3 regions of the Streptomyces sp. NPDC056373 genome follow, and region 3 is predicted to be linked to each of the others. Evidence: riboswitches for the same ligand, from Rfam matches in the RefSeq annotation. Region 3 holds a riboswitch; each other region holds the start of a gene.
The links. Region 3 has a riboswitch for thiamine pyrophosphate ahead of thiO (glycine oxidase ThiO). Riboswitches for the same ligand answer to the same signal wherever they lie in the genome.
Positions count from the first base shown of each region.

Region 1 (3,268 bases), on a different contig from region 3:
GGGCGGACAGGCCGTGACACAGGTACAGGGCGATGAGCATGATGGCGCTCGCTCCGACCACCGCCACGACCAGCGGGTTGGAGCCCTGCAGGATCGCGGGCAGGATGAAGAAGTTCAGCACCATGAAACTGATGGCCAGGGCGACCAGCGCCATGACACCCCGCATCCGCCCCACGACCACCACGGCCACGGCGAAGATGCCCGCGAGCAGCGCCATGGGCAGACGGCGGTTGATGTCGGTGACCGAGTACTGCAGGTCCTTCGGCGCCGACGGCTCGTAGGCGACCACGACCTCCTGGCCCTCGTGCAGCTGGCGTGACTGATCGGGCTGGACGATCTCGGTGAACGTACGGCCCTTGTCGTCGCCGCTGTCGACCCGGATCGTCGCCCGCTTGCAGGTGCCCTTCTCCTCCTGCACCGCGGAGGAGCCCTCCGCCGTGGAGGTGTCACCGGTGGGCGGTACGCCCGAAGCACCGGCCGCCTTGCAGCTCACCTCGACCACCTTGGTGACGGTGGCGTCCTGCGTCTGCCGGTCGAAACCGACGCCGGTGCGCTGGTGTTCCGGAGCGCCGCCCGGCCACAGCACGGCGAGACCGACCAGCACGGCAGCGGCGAACGGGATCAGGATCGCCGCGATGACCTTGCGCAGATGCAGCGAGACAGGCGTGGCCGGACCGTGGCTGTGTGAATGCCCGTGCCCGCCACCCGAGCCGGAGCCGTGGCCGTGACCGTCACCACCGCCGTGACCGTGGCTGTGCCCGTCGTCGCCCTGACCGTGGTCGTGCCCGTAGCCACCGCCCTGTCCATGACTCTGTCCGCTGCCGTGACCGGGGCCGTCTCCACCGCCTCCGCCGTGACCGCCTCCGCCGTGACCGCCTCCGCCGTGACCGCCTCCGCCGTGACCGCCACCTCCAGCGGGTCCTGATCCGTACCCACCATCGGTGCCCTGTCCGGGGCCCGGCCCGTACCCACCGCGGCCCCCAGGCCCGAACCCCGTGTCCTGCCCAGGCCCGAACCCCGCGTCCTGTCCGTACCCGAGCTCAGGGCCCTGCCCCCGGGCCGACCCTTGCCCCATGGCCCCTCCCCGCCCGGCCCCGGCGGCGAAATCACGGCCGTCACCACGGCCGTTGCCGGTTCCGGCGCCGGAACCGCGGCGCGGCTCGGGCGGTGGGAAGGAGGGGCGCTGAGTCGTGGTCACCGCCCGATCATCGCAAGAACGAGGGGGGCCCTCTGTTCACCGCGCCAGAATTGCCGCTAGCGTGGGGGCACCTTTTGTACACGCGGGAGCTCGGAGCACCGGGCTGAGAGGGCGCTGACCTCCGTCGCGGCGATGTTTCACATGAAACATCGCCGGAGTCGAGTGATGTTTCACACGAAGCATCGCCGGACGGAAATCGCTGCGTCGACCGCCGAACCTGTTACCGGGTAATGCCGGCGTAGGGAGTAGGTCTCATGACCCACAAGGACGCACGCACGCCTGCCTCCGTTCAGGACGAGACGTCCGAGGAGGCCGGGAAGTCCATCGGTTGGCACAAGGCGTACATCGAGGGCACCCGCCCCGATCTGCGCGTGCCGGTCCGTCAGGTGCACCTCACCAACGGCCAGGCGGTCACGCTGTACGACACGTCGGGCCCCTACACCGATCCACTCGTCGACACCGACGTCCGTAGGGGTTTGTCGCCGCTGCGCGAGAACTGGATCATCGGCCGCGGCGACACCGAGGAGTACGCGGGCCGCCCCGTCCGCCCCGAGGACGACGGCATCAAGCACACCTCGCCCCGTGGCGGTCTCCGCAACCTGGACGCGGTCTTCCCCGGCCGGCCCCGCCAGCCGCGCCGCGGCAGGGGCGGAGAGGCGGTCACCCAACTCGCGTACGCCCGCCGCGGTGAGATCACACCCGAGATGGAGTACGTGGCCATCCGGGAGAACGTCTCGCCCGAGGTGGTCCGCGACGAGATCGCCGCAGGTCGGGCTGTGCTGCCGGCCAACGTCAACCACCCGGAGATCGAGCCGATGATCATCGGCAAGCGATTCCTGGTGAAGGTCAACGCCAACATCGGCAACTCGGCGGTGACCTCCTCCATCGAGGAGGAGGTCGAGAAGATGACCTGGGCGACCCGTTGGGGCGCCGACACGGTCATGGACCTGTCCACCGGCCGCAACATCCACACCACGCGTGAGTGGGTGCTGCGCAACTCCCCCGTGCCCATCGGCACCGTGCCGCTCTACCAGGCCCTGGAAAAGGTCGACGGCCGTGCCGAGGAGCTGACCTGGGAGATCTACAAGGACACGGTCATCGAACAGGCCGAGCAGGGCGTGGACTACATGACGGTCCACGCGGGTGTGCGGCTGCCGTACGTGCCGCTCACGGCGAACCGCAAAACCGGCATCGTCTCCCGGGGCGGCTCGATCATGGCTGCGTGGTGCCTCGCGCACCACAAGGAGTCGTTCCTGTACGAGAACTTCGAGGAACTCTGCGAGATCCTCGCCGCATACGACGTCACCTACTCGCTCGGGGACGGCCTCAGGCCCGGATCGATCGCGGACGCCAACGACGAGGCACAGTTCGCGGAGTTGCGCACGCTCGGGGAACTCAACCGGATCGCGAAGCGTTTCAACGTTCAGACCATGATCGAGGGCCCGGGCCACGTCCCGATGCACAAGATCAAGGAGAACATCGACCTTCAGCAGGAGATCTGCGATGAAGCTCCGTTCTATACGCTCGGCCCGCTGACCACGGACGTCGCTCCGGCGTACGACCACATCACCTCCGGCATCGGCGCCGCGATGATCGCCTGGTGGGGCACGGCGATGCTGTGCTACGTCACGCCCAAGGAGCACTTGGGCCTGCCGAACCGTGACGACGTCAAGACCGGCGTGATCACGTACAAGATCGCCGCCCACGCAGCGGACCTCGCCAAGGGCCACCCGGGTGCGCAGGAGTGGGACGACGCCCTGTCGGACGCTCGTTTCGAGTTCCGGTGGGAGGACCAGTTCAACCTGGCCCTCGACCCGGACACGGCACGGGAGTTCCACGACGAGACCCTGCCCGCCGAGCCGGCCAAGACGGCCCACTTCTGCTCGATGTGCGGTCCCAAGTTCTGCAGCATGAAGATCTCGCAGGACATCCGCCGGGAACACGGCGGCACACGGGCCGAGGTCGAGGAGGGCATGGCCCTGAAGTCGAAGGAGTTCGCGGCGAGCGGGAACCGCGTGTACCTGCCCATCGCGGACTGACCGCCGCGCACAGGCCCGGAACCGACGCGCC
Region 1 covers NZ_JBHJPX010000012.1:234,144-237,411, forward strand. Annotated here, with positions in the region: gene ACFCXS_RS26250 (YibE/F family protein) at 1-1,198, opposite strand, end outside; TPP riboswitch at 1,271-1,460, shown strand; gene thiC (phosphomethylpyrimidine synthase ThiC) at 1,453-3,237, shown strand.
Region 1: it holds a riboswitch for thiamine pyrophosphate, as region 3 does, so the genes downstream of both, thiC (phosphomethylpyrimidine synthase ThiC) here and thiO (glycine oxidase ThiO) in region 3, are expected to answer to the same signal.

Region 2 (3,268 bases), on a different contig from region 3:
CGTCCCTGCGCCGTTCGAGGGCGGCCACCGCTGCAGCCGACCCCACAGGTGACCGCCCCCACCCCACTCCGGCCCGGATGGCCGGAGTTGATCTGCGACACTGGTACGGCCATGCCTAAGCCCGGAGAACTCACATTCGTCGCCCCCCGCGGAGCCAAGAAGCCGCCGCGGCATCTCGCCGATCTCACTCCTGCCGAGCGCAAGGAGGCCGTTGCCGCGGTCGGGGAGAAGCCGTTTCGTGCCAAGCAGCTCTCGCAGCACTACTTCGCGCGGTACGCGCATGACCCGGAGCAGTGGACGGACATTCCTGCCGGTGCCCGGGGGCGGCTGCAGGAAGCCCTGCTGCCCGAGCTGATGACCGTCGTGCGGCATCTGTCGACCGACCAGGGCACCACCCGCAAGACCCTGTGGCGGCTGTTCGACGGGACGCTCGTCGAGTCCGTGCTGATGCGCTACCCGGACCGCGTGACCATGTGCATCAGCTCGCAGGCCGGATGCGGCATGAACTGCCCGTTCTGTGCGACCGGGCAGGCGGGACTGGACCGGAATCTGTCCACCGCCGAGATCGTGCACCAGATCGTCGACGGTATGCGGGCGCTGCGGGACGGGGAGGTCCCCGGAGGCCCGGCGCGGCTCAGCAACATCGTCTTCATGGGCATGGGCGAGCCGCTCGCCAACTACAACCGGGTCGCCGGCGCCATCCGGCGGCTCACCGACCCCGAGCCCGACGGTGTGGGCCTCTCGCAGCGCGGCATCACCGTGTCGACGGTCGGGCTCGTCCCGGCCATCCACCGGTTCTCCGACGAGGGCTTCAAGTGCCGCCTCGCCATCTCGCTGCACGCGCCCGACGACGAGCTGCGCGACACCCTCGTGCCGGTGAACACCCGCTGGAAGGTCCGCGAGGTGCTGGACGCCGGCTTCGAGTACAGCGCCAAGTCGGGGCGGCGGCTGTCCATCGAGTACGCGCTGATCCGGGACATCAACGACCAGGCCTGGCGTGGTGACAGGCTCGGCCGGATGCTCAAGGGCCGGCCCGTGCACGTCAACCTCATCCCGCTGAACCCGACACCCGGGTCGAAGTGGACAGCCTCCCGGCCCGAGGACGAGAAGGCCTTTGTGGAGGCCATCGCCGCCCATGGTGTGCCGGTGACGATCCGGGACACCCGTGGTCAGGAGATCGACGGGGCATGTGGTCAGCTCGCCGCCACCGAACGGTAGTCTGACCGTCGTAAGTACATCTGCATATTCCGACAGGGGAGCGCCACAGCGCTGAGAGTGCGGCACACGGCCGCAGACCCTCCGAACCTCGCCCAGGTCATTCTGGGTAGGGAGATCGGTCACCACTCGAGCTGTTGCGCCCTGCCCGGGATCCCCAGAAGTCCCGGGCAGGGCCGCGTCTTCTCCTGGTCACCCCAGGAGGAATTCAGTGAGCAACAACAAGAAGCGACTGACGGCCGTCGTCGTCGGGCTCGGCATGGCCGGCACGCTCGCCGCGTGCGGCTCGTCCGACAGCGGCCAGGGGTCCGGCGACTCCAAGACGGTGACGCTCGTCAGCCACGACTCGTGGGCCGCGTCCAAGGACGTCATCGCGGCCTTCGAGAAGCAGTCCGGCTACAAGGTCGCCGTCCTGAAGGACGGCGACGCCGGGCAGGCCGTCAACAAGGCCATCCTCACCAAGGACAACCCGCAGGGCGACGTCTTCTTCGGCGTCGACAACACCCTGCTGTCCCGCGCCCTCGACAACGGCCTGTTCCAGTCGTACGAGACGAAGGGGTCCGGGCAGATCGAGGCCGAGTACCGGGTCGACCAGGACAAGCACCGGGTCACCCCCGTCGACACCGGCGACATCTGCGTCAACTACGACAAGAAGTACTTCGCCGACCACAAGCTGCAGCCGCCGCGGAGCTTCGGCGATCTCGTCAAGCCGCAGTACAAGAACCTGCTCGTCACCGAGAACGCCTCCGCCTCCTCGCCCGGCCTCGGCTTCCTGCTCGGCACCGCCGCCGCGTACGGCGACGGGGGCTGGGAGGGCTACTGGAAGAAGCTCAAGGCCAACGGCGTCAAGGTCGTCGACGGCTGGGAGCAGGCCTACAACGAGGAGTTCTCGGGGTCGGCCGGCGGCAAGAAGGCCAAGGGCGACCGGCCGCTCGTCGTGTCGTACGCCTCCTCGCCGCCCGCCGAGGTCGTCTACGCCGACCCCAAGCCGAGCACCGCCCCGACCGGCGTCGCCGAAGGCACCTGCTTCCGGCAGGTCGAGTACGCCGGGCTGCTCGCCAACGCCAAGAACACCAAGGGTGGCAAGGCGTTCCTGGACTTCCTCATCAGCAAGAGGTTCCAGGAGGACATGCCGCTCAACATGTTCGTGTACCCGGTGACCGAGGGCGCCAAGGTGCCGCCGGAGTTCGTGAAGTACGGGCCGCAGGCGAAGGACCCGGAGACCATGGACCCGGCGAAGATCGCCGACCACCGTGACCAGTGGGTCAAGTCGTGGACCTCACTCGTACTGAAGTAGCCGCCCGCAAGCGGGGCGCGGCGGCGCGGTTCGGTCTGCTGGCCGTGCCCGTCGCGTTCTTCGCGGTCTTCTTCGCCTACCCCGTCGCCGCGATCGTCGCGCGTGGCCTCAAGACCGGCGGGGCCTGGCACCTCGGGCGGATCGGGGAGGTGCTGGCGCAGTCCGACGTCCGGCACGTCCTGTGGTTCACCACCTGGCAGGCGGCGGTCTCCACCGCGCTCACGCTGCTCGTCGCGCTTCCTGGCGCGTACGTCTTCGCGCGCTTCGACTTCCCGGGCAAGCAGGTCCTGCGGGCGGTCGTGACCGTGCCGTTCGTGCTGCCGACGGTCGTCGTCGGTACGGCGTTCCTCGCGCTGGTCGGCCGGGGCGGGCTGCTCGACGAGCTGTGGGGCGTACGGCTGGACACCACCGTGTGGGCGATCCTGCTCGCGCACGTCTTCTTCAACTACGCGGTCGTCGTCCGGACGGTCGGCGGGCTCTGGGCGCAGCTCGACCCGCGGCAGGAAGAGGCCGCGCGGGTGCTCGGGGCGTCGCCGCCGAAGGCCTGGCGGCAGGTCACACTGCCCGCGCTCGCCCCCGCCGTGGCCGCCGCCACGCTGATGGTCTTCCTGTTCACCTTCACCTCCTTCGGTGTAGTGCAGATCCTCGGCGGGCCCACCTTCTCCACCCTGGAGGTGGAGATCTACCGGCAGACCTCGGAGATCTTCGACCTGTCGACCGCGGCCGTGCTGACGCTGATCCAGTTCGTCGCGGTGG
Region 2 covers NZ_JBHJPX010000002.1:119,932-123,199, reverse strand. Annotated here, with positions in the region: gene rlmN (23S rRNA (adenine(2503)-C(2))-methyltransferase RlmN) at 112-1,218, shown strand; TPP riboswitch at 1,243-1,349, shown strand; gene ACFCXS_RS04470 (thiamine ABC transporter substrate binding subunit) at 1,475-2,512, shown strand; gene ACFCXS_RS04465 (ABC transporter permease) at 2,488-3,268, shown strand, end outside.
Region 2: it holds a riboswitch for thiamine pyrophosphate, as region 3 does, so the genes downstream of both, ACFCXS_RS04470 (thiamine ABC transporter substrate binding subunit) here and thiO (glycine oxidase ThiO) in region 3, are expected to answer to the same signal.

Region 3 (3,268 bases):
CCGGTGGCCACGCCGACGATGTTCACGGCGACCGTGCGCGGCCCCTGGAGGGCGTTGTCCCAGTGGTGGATCAGCAGGCGCTCGCCGTAGCGCCCCGAGGGGAAGGAGGCGCAGTCGCCGACCGTGTACACGTCCGGCACGGTCGTGCGCAGGTGCTCGTCGGCCACGATCTCGCCGTGGGGGCCCAGCTCGATCCCGGAGCCGGCCAGCCAGGCCGTGGCGGGGCGGGCGCCGATGCCGACGACCACCGCGCCCGCGGGCAGCCATGAGCCGTCGTCGAGGACGACGACACCGGGTTCGACGCGCTCCACGCGCGCGTGCGTCCGCAGAACCGCGCCCGCGTCGGCGTACCAGCCGGCCATGGCAGCGGCGACCTCGGCGGGAAGCGCCCCGGCGAGCGGACGTTCGGCGGCCTCGACGACGGTCACCGCGCAGCCCGCCTCGCGCGCGGCGGTGGCGAACTCCGCGCCGATCCAGCCGGCGCCGACGACCACGATGTCGTGCTGGCGGGCCAGCACCGGCCGCAGCCGCTCGGCGTCGTCCAGGGTGCGCAGCAGATGCACTCCCGGCACGCCCTCGGTGCCGGGCAGCCGGACGGGTTCCGCGCCGGTCGCGACGACGAGGACGTCGTACGGCACGGGCCCGTCCTCGGTGTCCAGCTCGTGGTCGGCGGGGCGCAGGCCCAGCACCTCACAGCCGAGCCGCAGTTCGATGCCGAGGGCCTCGAAGTCCACGTCGAAGGCGGAGCCCTCGGACTTGCCGAGCAGGACGGCTTTGGACAACGGGGGCCGGTCGTAGGGCTGGTGGGGCTCGGCGCCGATGAGGATCACGTCGCCGGTGAAGCCCTGCTCGCGCAGGGCGACGGCGGTCTGCACCCCGGCCATGCCCGCGCCCGCCACGACGACGCGCCGCGGCGCGGACGGACCTGGTTGCTGCGTCTGCTCGCTCACCTGATCACCATAGACACCTGACGTTTTGTCAGTCAGTGCTCATGCACCGTGACCTGCTCCACAACGCTCGTGCCGTTGCCCCGCTGGGACTCCCACTCCCAGGTCTCCTCCAGCCGCACCCGCCCGTCGGGCAGCTCCACCACCGCCGAGACGCAGTGCCCCGAGGAAGTGGTCCCGTCCCGCTTGAGCTGGACGTACCGGAAGTCCAGCCGGTCACCTTCCCGGGTACCCACGAGGTGCCCGCGTACGACGTCGCCACCCCTGTACTCGGCCCAGATCTCGCCCTCCCGCTCGTGGTACGTGAACCGGGTACGGGTGCCCACCTGGCCCGGTGCCTGGTCGGCGACCGGAGCGAGTACGAGACCGTCGAGGGATCGGGCCATGGACTGAGGCTCCCTTACTGCGGGACCGGACAACGGGCTAGGGTGGCCAACGTAAAGCACTCGCGGGAGCCCGGACGCACCGGGCTGAGAGGGAGGCTGGCGGCCTCCGACCGTACGAACCTGATCCGGGTCATGCCGGCGAAGGGAGGGGCTGGACGCCCATGTCGCCTACGTGCACATCCACGTCCGTATCGTCGGACGTCCTGGTCGTCGGGGGCGGGATCGTCGGCCTGGTCACGGCCTGGCGGGCCGCGCAGCGCGGATTCGCCACGGCCGTCGTGGACCCCGAGCCGGGCGGCGGCGCCGCGCAGGTGGCCGCCGGCATGCTGGCCGCCGTCACGGAGCTGCACTACGGCGAGCAGACCCTGCTCGGCCTGAACCTCGCCTCCGCGCGGCGCTACCCGGACTTCGCCGCCGAGCTCACCGACGTGACCGGCCAGGACCTCGGCTACCGCCGCTGCGGCACGCTCGCCGTGGCTCTTGACGCCGACGACCGGACCCACCTGCGCGAACTGCACGTCCTGCAGCAGCAGTCGGGGCTGGAGTCGCAGTGGCTGTCCGGGCGCGAGTGCCGGCGTCTGGAGCCGATGCTCGCGCCGGGCGTGCGCGGCGGGCTGCGGGTCGACGGCGATCACCAGATCGACCCCCGGCGGCTGGCCGGGGCCCTTCTCGCCGCGTGCGAGCGGGCGGGCGTGGTCTTCCACCGGGCGTGGGCGCAGCGGCTGACCGTCGCCCGGGACCGGGCCACGGGTGCTGTCCTGGCCGACGGGACCGAGGCGGCCGCCGGGCAGGTGGTACTGGCCGGGGGCAGTCTCAGCGGGCGGCTCGCGGGCGTCCCGGAGGACCTGCTGCCTCCGGTGCGGCCGGTGAAGGGCCAGGTCCTGCGGCTGACGATGCCGCAGCGGCACGGGCCGTTCCTGAGCCGGACCGTGCGCGCGGTCGTGCGCGGCAGCCACGTCTACCTGGTGCCGCGCGCGAGCGGCGAGCTCGTCGTCGGGGCGACCAGCGAGGAGCTGGGCTGGGACACCACCGTGACCGCGGGCGGCGTCTACGAGCTGCTGCGGGACGCGCACGAGCTGGTCCCGGGCATCACCGAGCTGCCGCTGACCGAGACCAGGGCCGGGCTGCGGCCCGGATCCCCCGACAACGCGCCGCTGCTCGGCCCCACCGGTCTGGACGGGCTGCTGCTGGCCACCGGGCACTACCGCAACGGCGTCCTGCTCACACCGGTGACCGGTGACGCCATGGCGCACGTCCTGGCGACAGGCGAACTCCCCGAGGAGGCCCGCCCCTTCACCCCGAAACGCTTCAGCCCCGCCACCGCACTCACGGAGCAGCCCGCATGAACATCTCCGTCAACGGCGAGCCCCGGGACGTCGGGCCCGGCACAGCTCTGGACACCGTCGTGAGGTCGCTCACGGCCTCGCCCTCGGGTGTGGCCGCCGCCCTCAACGAAACCGTCGTACCGCGCACCCAGTGGCCCGCCACGCCCCTGTCCGAGGGGGACCGCGTGGAAGTCCTCACCGCCGTCCAGGGAGGCTGACCATGGCCGACGATCCGTTCGCCCTCGGTGGTACGTCGTTCACGTCCCGTCTGATCATGGGCACGGGCGGGGCACCCAGCCTGGACGTGCTGGAGCGGTCGCTCGTCGCCTCGGGGACGGAGCTGACGACCGTCGCGATGCGCCGGGTGAACGCCTCGGTGCACGGTTCGGTGCTGTCCGTCCTGGACAGGCTCGGCATCCGGGTGCTGCCGAACACGGCGGGCTGCTTCACCGCCGGCGAGGCCGTCCTCACGGCCCGCCTCGCGCGCGAGGCCCTCGGCACCGACCTGGTCAAGCTGGAGGTCATCGCCGACGAGCGCACGCTGCTGCCGGACCCGATCGAGACGCTGGAGGCGGCCGAGACCCTGGTCGACGACGGGTTCACGGTGCTG
Region 3 covers NZ_JBHJPX010000005.1:426,826-430,093, forward strand. Annotated here, with positions in the region: gene ACFCXS_RS13370 (NAD(P)/FAD-dependent oxidoreductase) at 1-950, opposite strand, end outside; gene ACFCXS_RS13375 (hypothetical protein) at 983-1,333, opposite strand; TPP riboswitch at 1,386-1,497, shown strand; gene thiO (glycine oxidase ThiO) at 1,495-2,679, shown strand; gene thiS (sulfur carrier protein ThiS) at 2,676-2,876, shown strand; gene ACFCXS_RS13390 (thiazole synthase) at 2,879-3,268, shown strand, end outside.